2 regions of the Shewanella sp. SM23 genome follow, and region 2 is predicted to be linked to the other one. Evidence: predicted binding sites of a transcription regulator. Region 2 holds the regulator's gene; the other holds the start of a gene.

Region 1 (4,433 bases), on a different contig from region 2:
CGCATGTCGTCGTATTCGGCATAGGTTTCGTCTATGGTCGCTTGGCGAGTCTCGTTGTTGATGAGCTTACTCACCATAGGCACGGCGCGGGACGCATCGGCAATATAAATGGCGCCATGGGGATAATGGGGCGCAATTTTCACCGCTGTGTGGATTTTAGAGCAAGTCGCGCCGCCGATAATTGCTGGAATCGTTAAGCCTTCGCGGTGGAAGGTCTTCACGTTATGCACCATCTCGTCCAGACTCGGCGTGATGAGGCCCGACATGCCGATGATATCGATATTGTGTTCTTTCACGGCGTCGAGAATTCGCTCCACCGACACCATCACACCTAAATCGAATACCTCAAAACCGTTACAGGCGAGCACCACGCCGACGATATTTTTGCCGATATCGTGCACGTCACCTTTTACTGTCACCATCAAAATCTTGCCGTTAGATTGGCCTTCGACCTTTTCTAGCTCAATATAGGGGTTTAAGTAAGCCACGGCTTTTTTCATCACCCGCGCCGATTTCACCACCTGCGGCAGGAACATTTTGCCTGAGCCGAACAAGTCGCCGACCACGTTCATGCCGTCCATCAAGGCGCCTTCAATCACATCCAGCGGACGTTTCGCTTCTTGGCGAGCGGCTTCGGTATCTTCATCAATAAATTCGGTAATGCCTTTGACGAGCGCATGGGATAAGCGTTGGCTCACCGGCCAGCTGCGCCATTCTAAATCTTCTTTTTTGCCGACCTGTGCACCATCACCGCGGAATTTCTCCGCAATTTCAAGTAACTGCTCGGTATTGCTTGAGCCTTCAACTGGGCAGGGCAAGTTAAGCACCACGTTTTCGACCCGCACTTTAAGCTCAGGATCGATATCGTCGTAAATGGCTAACTGACCCGCGTTGACAATGCCCATGTCCATGCCGACTTTGATGGCGTGGTAGAGGAAAACGGCGTGGATCGCTTCGCGCACTGGGTTGTTACCGCGGAACGAGAACGACACGTTCGACACGCCGCCCGAAATCATTGCGTGGGGCAGGGTGGCTTTAATCGCTTTAATGGCATCAATAAAATCGACGGCATAGTTGTCGTGTTCATCAATACCCGTGGCGATGGCGAAAATGTTCGGGTCGAAGATGATGTCTTCTGGCGGAAAGCCGACCTTGTCGACCAGCACCCGATAGGCGCGGGTACAGATTTCGATTTTACGCGCCTTAGTGTCGGCCTGACCTTGCTCGTCGAACGCCATGATAATGGCCGCCGCACCGTAGCGTTTCACTAAGGTGGCTTGCTCAATAAACTTGGCTTCGCCTTCTTTGAGGGAAATAGAGTTAACTATGCCCTTGCCTTGAATACATTTGAGGCCAGCTTCGATGACTTCCCACTTAGAGGAGTCGATCATAATAGGTACGCGGCTGATGTCGGGCTCAGAGGCTATCAAGTTTAAAAACTTGTGCATGATCTCGGCGCCATCGAGCATGCCTTCGTCCATGTTGATGTCGATGATTTGCGCGCCGCTTTCGACCTGCTCGCGGGCGACATCGAGCGCTTGCTCAAACTTGCCTTCTTTGATCAACTTTAAAAACTTGGCCGAGCCTGTAACGTTGGTGCGCTCACCCACGTTAACGAACAGGGATTGGGCGTCGATAGTCAGTGGTTCCAAACCTGCCAAGCGGCAAGCGACCGGAATGTCCGGCAAAATACGTGGATCGTGACGGCTCACCGCTTCGCGGATCACGCGGATATGTTCAGGCGTACTACCACAACAACCCCCGATAATATTAAGCATGCCTTCGCGCGCCCAATCTTCGATCACGTTCGCCATGTCTTCTGGGGTTTCATCGTAACCGCCAAACTCGTTCGGCAGGCCCGCATTCGGATACGCCGACACATAACACTCACTGATGCGGGATAATTCTTCCACATAGGGGCGTAATTCTTTTGGCCCAAGTGCACAGTTAAGACCGATAGATAAGGGCTTGATATGGCGAAGGGAATTGTAAAAGGCTTCGGTCGTTTGGCCAGTCAGTGTGCGGCCAGAGGCATCGGTAATGGTGCCCGAAATCATGATCGGCAATCTGTCTTTAGAATGCTGACCGAATAAGTCATCGAATACGGATTCAATCGCAAACAGCGCAGCCTTGGCGTTTAAGGTATCGAATATGGTCTCGACCATAATGATATCCGCGCCGCCTTCAATCAGCGCCTTAGTGGATTCTTTGTAAGCAGTCACTAACTCATCGAAGCTGACGTTGCGGTAGCCTGGGTCGTTCACATCAGGGCTAATCGAACACGTACGGTTAGTGGGGCCTAACACACCGGCGACGTAGCGTGGAATGCCTGTTGCAGCAAAGGCTTCATCACAGGCTTCACGGGCGAGGCGCGCGCCGACTAAGTTAATTTCGGCGGACAGCGACTGCATGTCGTAATCGGCCATGGCGATGGTGGTGGCGTTAAAAGTGTTGGTTTCAATGATGTCGGCACCGGCATTTAAGTAGTCGGTGTGAATTTGTTTGATGATGTGGGGTTGCGACAAGACCAAGAGGTCGTTGTTACCTTTGACATCTGTATGCCAATCTTTAAAACGTTCGCCGCGATAGTCCTCTTCTTCCAGCTTGTAGCCTTGGATCATAGTGCCCATGGCACCGTCTAAGATCAGAATGCGCTCTGCAAGCTGTTTGCGAATGTCTGCTAATATTTGGCTGGCTTTGGTTGAGGGTATCGTCATAAATAATTACCTTAAATACAGCTAAGTTAAGTCCAAAAATCGGCCATTGTTATGCTAAGTGCATTTTATTGTCGTCTGCCGATATTTTTTGAATACTTGTTCTTAAAAATTTGTTTTGGACATTTAAACGTATAGACGTCCATAATACGCGACTTATGATTGTCAGGGCAAGATGAAAGTCAAAGGCATTAGGAGCGAGAATCGAGAATCAAGAATTTAGGCCCTTGGCTTGAGTTCCTAGCATCTAGTCCCTAACTAAAAAGGCATATATGAAACAAGTTCGATTGTTATTGTTACGCCACGGTGAGTGTGAAGGCGGCGCTATTTTGCGGGGTCGTGTGGATGTGCCTTTGAGCGAAAAGGGTTGGCAACAAATGTCGGCAGCAGTTGAGTCACAGGCCAGCGTGTGTAGTGCGATTTACAGCTCGACTTCACGCCGCTGCGCCGATTTTGCCCACGCTTTTGTCGCCGAGTTGCATTCGACGGCGGCACTGATATCTGAGTCAAGGCCATTGCAGGCGCAGTGTTTGTCGGGTTTACAGGAAATTGATTTTGGTGATTGGGACGGTTGTCGGCTCGATGAACTGTATCAACAAGAGGGCGAACGCTTAGCGGCGTATTGGCAAGACCCTTGGCAAACTCCGCCGCCTAATGGTGAAACTATGGCAAGTTTTGAGTCGCGGGTGAATGGGACTATTGACCAGATACTCGCCGCCGAGTTTGAACGATTGGCCCTTGACTCACATAAAATGGGTAATGAAAACAGTGCCATTAATGAAACCACTGACAATATGCCAGCCACTCAAGTGTGGGTCGTGACCCACGGCGGGGTGATCCGTCACTTAATGGCGCGTGCCTTAGGAGTTGAACGGGCGGTAGGGTTTTATAGTCAACTCGATTTACCCGTGGCGGCCGTGGTGAGCATTAATGTGCTGCAAGATGAACAGGGTGCCTGCTATTGGCGTTTAGATTGGCCGAGTGGGCGCACGTGTTGAGGCCTTATTTCACGACCTATGCGCTATGGTTTAGGCGTGATCGTTTGGCGAGAATAAGCTGACATGAAAATATTCTGATTTAAACAGCATTGCCTAATGGGATAGATGTAGGATAATGCTTTTCCCTGACGTTTGAACGAGATAGCGTATTACATGCGCAATGAGTGATAACGTCGCAGAAATAGGTGTTGGGAATAGACTCTCTTTGTTCGAATCGCTCCGCTGTTTTAATTAATAGTGGCGTTGTTAACAAAGAGCATATCAACCCAAACATAATAGGGAATCGGGGAGCTGCTTGTTAGTCAGCCCGAACTGTGCCCGCAACTGTGAGTAGTGAAAAAGATCTCGAATCTTCTTCCCTACAAGTCAGGAGACCTGCCTATTTCTGTTATCGCTGCGTGCAGCCTTAGTTCTCGAGCGGGTGACTCGAGGGAGCAGATGACAATGTGCACAACCTTTGTTTATACAGGTTTGGACTCGATAGGAGCGCCGCTTAGGTGAAACTTTCCGCAATCCAAACTAACAGCCCCGTGAATGACACTAACCCGTCATTGAGCCCGTCAGTCGCGCTCAATGTGAGCCAGTTGAGCTGGTGTATCGATGGCAAAACCATTCTTTCCAATATTAACTTTACGCTGCCAACGGGGCAGATGCTGGGGCTGATTGGCCCTAACGGTGCGGGCAAGTCTAGCTTGTTGCGCTGTTTGTATCGGTTTGTTCG
Region 2 (4,433 bases):
ACCCCTGTTGGTAACTGATCAGCACTTGTAATTCTTCTTGCCATAGCTGACCCGCATCACGCAGCGCTAATAATTTATACAGGAAATTCGTGCTTTTACCCGCCGCAGAGACCACCACGAGATCATCACTATGACCGTGGGTTAACAGGATATGGGCGACTCGGCGATAACAATCGGCATCCGCTAAACTGGAGCCACCAAATTTATGTAAGTGACAACGTGCCATCTATTATTCCTCTACTGACAAGCCGCAACGGCGGCTAATCCTGCTTGAATATCTGCAACTAAATCGGCGGCATCTTCAATACCCACCGATAGACGCAATAGGGTGTCCTTAATACCAGCCTCGAAGCGCGCTTGCGGCTCCATGGCTCTGTGGGTCATAGTGGCAGGCACTGCCACTAAACTTTCGACGCCACCTAAACTTTCCGCCACGCTAAATAAGCTGAGTGCACCTAAAAAGGCCACCACTTCGGCCTCACCGCCTTTGAGCTCAAAACTCAGCATAGCGCCAAAGCCCTGTTGTTGCTTGGCCGCAATGGCGTGACCAGGGTGATCCGCAAGCCCTGGGTAATAGACTTTACTCACCACAGGGCTTTGGGTTAATACCTCAATAATACGCTGGGCATTGGTTTGATGCTCGCGAATACGCACCGCTAAGGTACGCAGGCCGCGCAGGGTCAGATAACTGTCGAAGGCCGACCCCGTTAAGCCTAGAGTGTTCGACCACCAATGTAAGCTTTCGCCGATTTGCGCGTCTTTGGCGACCACAGCGCCGCCGACCACATCGCTGTGACCATTGATATATTTAGTGGTGGAGTGGATAACGATATCCGCGCCTAACAATAGGGGTTGTTGCAATATCGGCGATAAAAAGGTGTTATCGACCACCACCAGCGCGCCGACCTCATGGCTCGCCTTAGCAATGGCTTCGATATCTACCACACGCAATAATGGGTTCGATGGGGTTTCGAGCCACACCATCTTAGGATTCTGCGCAATGGCGGCGGCTAACGCTTGGCTGTCGGTTTGGTCGACCACTATGAGCTTAAACTGGCCTTTCTTCGCCAAGTTGGTAAATAAACGGTAGGAACCACCATAGCAATCATGGGGCACAACTAATAGGTCATCGGGGCCGAGCAAAGTAGTCACTAAGGTGATGGCCGCCATGCCAGTGCACGTCACTATGCCAGTGGCGCCCTTTTCTAATTGCGCTAATGCTTCGCCTAAAATGCAGCGCGTTGGGTTGCCTGAACGACTGTAATCGAATTCGCGGGGATTTTTATGACCATCGAAGGCGTAATTAGTCGACAAATAAATCGGTGGCACAACTGCGCCATATTGAGTATCGCTTTCGATACCCTGACGCACTGCCAGTGTGGCTAATTGACGCTCTGCCATGGGTGGACTCCTAAATTCGGTAGACTGATAGAGATGTCTGGACGTCTAAATGTACCTAAGCCCAACGCCATCGTCAATAGGCGTGAAGACGTTTAGACGTCTGAACATAAAGAAATCTGTTTGCAATCACAAAGAAATAGTAGCAATAATTTGACTGTTCTTTGTAAGGGTTTAAAATCTGCCCCGAATTTAGCGTTATAACAGGTGAGTCAATGACTGAATGGAATGGGGAATACATCAGCCCCTATGCTGAACATGGCAAGAAGAATGAACAAGTAAAAAAAATTACTGTGTCTATTCCGCTCAAAGTGCTTAAGGTCCTCACGGACGAACGTACTCGTCGTCAGGTCAATAATTTGCGTCACGCCACCAACAGCGAGCTGTTGTGTGAGGCATTTTTGCACGCCTACACTGGCCAGCCATTGCCCAACGATGAAGATCTGTCAAAAGATAATCCAGACAGCATTCCCGCAGAAGCCAAGTTGTTGATGGATCAAATGGGAATCGAGTGGGAAGACATGGAATAGCGACTCGTCGCTTTTAAAGTCATATCACAGTGCTCATCAATAGGGATCGTTAACGATCCCTTTTTGTTTATACCCAAGCGACTTCAAACTTTAAATTTCACCATCTTGAGTTGGTTTGGGATATAGGAAATCCTATGTTTTCTATGATAGATCCACAGACACTCGCCTTAGCCTCGCTGGTCGTGTTTCTGGGCGCCTTAACCCAAAGTCTGATTGGGTTTGGGCTTGCGGTTGTCGCCAGTCCTTTACTGTATATCGTCGATCCACAACTTGTACCTGCGCCTGTTATTGCTATGGGTTTCTCCATCGCCCTGCTGACCTTAGTGCGTGAGCGCGGTCACTTAGAATTCAATGGCTTGCAATATGCGCTCCTAGGCCGCGTGCCCGGTGGTTTTATCGGCGCGAGTTTATTACTGTTTGCGCCTCAACCCATACTCGGTTTATCCATCGCCGCTATTGTGACTGTCGCAGTGATCCTCAGCCTGTATAAATTCAGCCTGCCAGTGAATAAGAAAACCCTCTTCGGTGCGGGCGTGGTTTCAGGGATCTTCGGCAATATCGCCGCGATTGGTGGCCCGCCGATGGCGATTTTGTTGGCAGGCAAAGATGCCTCGCAGTTTCGCGCAGCGCTGTCGGCCTTCTTCATTTTTAGCTCCATGATTGCATTGATCATTTTAGCGATCACAGGCTTATTAGAATTAAAACATCTGTGGCTGTCGTTGATGCTGCTCCCCTCAGTGATTTTAGGTTACTTAGTCGCAGGGCGATTAGTAGGCCGTGTCGATAAAGAGAAGACAAAGATAGCGACGTTAGTCCTGTGCAGTATCAGCGCCTTAGTGCTAACGGTGAAGTCGGTTATCGAGTTATTACCCCAATAAGCGTCCTGCTTGTACTGGCAAACCTTCTCAAGATTCAAACAATAAAAAAGCACTGACATTGCCAGTGCTTTTTCTTTATCTATCAATATGTAAAGCCAGATTACACTCAGCTTAAATAGCTTTGCCCTGCGTACACAATAAAGTGTCTTAAGGCGAGTACGCCCGTTAAGCTCGCACAAGCCACCATGATCATCGCCCCCTTAGTGTGGCGAGTCGCGGCGGGTAGCAGCATAAACAGCAATGGAATACCAAAACCTATACCGACAACGCCTATCCAGAACACGCTTGCCCATAGCCCAGACGTTAACGATGCTAAGGCCGCAGCAGCCGCGCCGCCCTTGAAGTACAAGGCGCAGAACAACATGAACAGGAACAGAATTTCAATCGCCATCACAGGCAATTCTAAACCGTGCATCTTCACTAAAGTTTTGTCGTGGCTGTCAGTCTTAAACATCAGCAACGCCAGTACCGCATTTGCCGCAGCGCCCGCCGATAGACCTGACACTAAAAACAGCGCAGGCAGTACCGCAGTGTTGAGCATAGGATAAGCATTCATCGCCGAAATTAAGAAGCCAGTGTAAGCCCCTACGCCAATGGCGAGGACAAACAACAATACTTCAATCAGCTTTCGAAATGGCATAAGTAACTTAGCGATAGGTGTTAGGAAACCCAACCCCCATTTTGGTAAGTCATCCCGCAGCACAATAATGGCGTACGCAAAAGCTAAGGGAGAATACGCCAGCAGCGCCAGCACCCCAATGGCCATCACAGACTGGAAGTTATAGTGAATTAAGATCAGCCAAAAGTGGAATGGTTTGGTTAAATCAAACACTAAGCAGGCTAAACCTAAGCTAATCGCCACAGGCCCAATAATGGCGGCCGCCTTTAGAATGCTGCTTTCAGCTCCCGCGCTGAGTTCCTTATTCGCCCAGCGTAAACCAATGCCAATCAATAAACTGCCCGCGGATAACCCCGCCATAAACAGGTAAACGGCGATGACCCAGTGCCAAGTGACAGGATCATATTGCGCCATGTCGCCCCAAGTATTGTTCATAATCAAATCCCCCCTCTTTTGGTAGGAACGCGATATACCCTAGGTTTTGTGCCCAAATGGGTTTTATCTTGGTAAGTGATTTTAGTGTTGAGCATGATGGCCACTTCACTCTGCGGATCATTAGCATCACCAAACACTAAGGCATCGGTTGGACACACAGTCACACACGCTGGCTCTTCGCCCCGTGCTAAACGACTGTCTTTACAGAAGTTACACTTATCCGCCGCCTTGGTTTCTGGGTTCATAAAGCGCACTTTATAAGGGCACGCTGCCACACAGTACATACAGCCGACACACTTCTCGGAATGGATAGAGATAATGCCATCTTCACCCACATAGGCCGCGCCTGTTGGGCACACTTTAACGCAGGGTGCATCTTCACATTGCTGGCAAGATACCCTGTGATATTTGAAATGCAGATTGGGCATCTCACCAAAGGGGCCTTCCACACGCACTTGCAGACGAGTTACGCCTTCGGGTACGCCATTTTCACTGCGACACGCCACGTTACAAGCTTGGCAGCCGATGCACTTATTCTCGTCGTGCACCATTACATATCGTTTATTCATTTAA

Evidence for each region. The regulator MetJ, encoded in region 2, represses methionine synthesis genes. The targets are predictions, from matches to a motif close to TAGACGTCTAGACGTCTA.
Region 1: the regulator MetJ is predicted to act here: its motif matches at 2,842-2,859, upstream of metH (methionine synthase).

Annotation. Positions count from the first base shown of each region.
Region 1 covers NZ_JAKKRM010000005.1:8,214-12,646, forward strand. The annotation lists gene metH (methionine synthase) at 1-2,717, opposite strand, end outside; gene L5L98_RS08105 (histidine phosphatase family protein) at 2,987-3,712, shown strand; cobalamin riboswitch at 3,934-4,110, shown strand; gene L5L98_RS08110 (ABC transporter ATP-binding protein) at 4,210-4,433, shown strand, end outside.
Region 2 covers NZ_JAKKRM010000012.1:120,712-125,144, forward strand. The annotation lists gene L5L98_RS15095 (bifunctional aspartate kinase/homoserine dehydrogenase II) at 1-226, opposite strand, end outside; gene metB (cystathionine gamma-synthase) at 238-1,401, opposite strand; gene metJ (met regulon transcriptional regulator MetJ) at 1,614-1,928, shown strand; gene L5L98_RS15110 (sulfite exporter TauE/SafE family protein) at 2,063-2,806, shown strand; gene nrfD (NrfD/PsrC family molybdoenzyme membrane anchor subunit) at 2,913-3,860, opposite strand; gene L5L98_RS15120 (4Fe-4S dicluster domain-containing protein) at 3,863-4,429, opposite strand.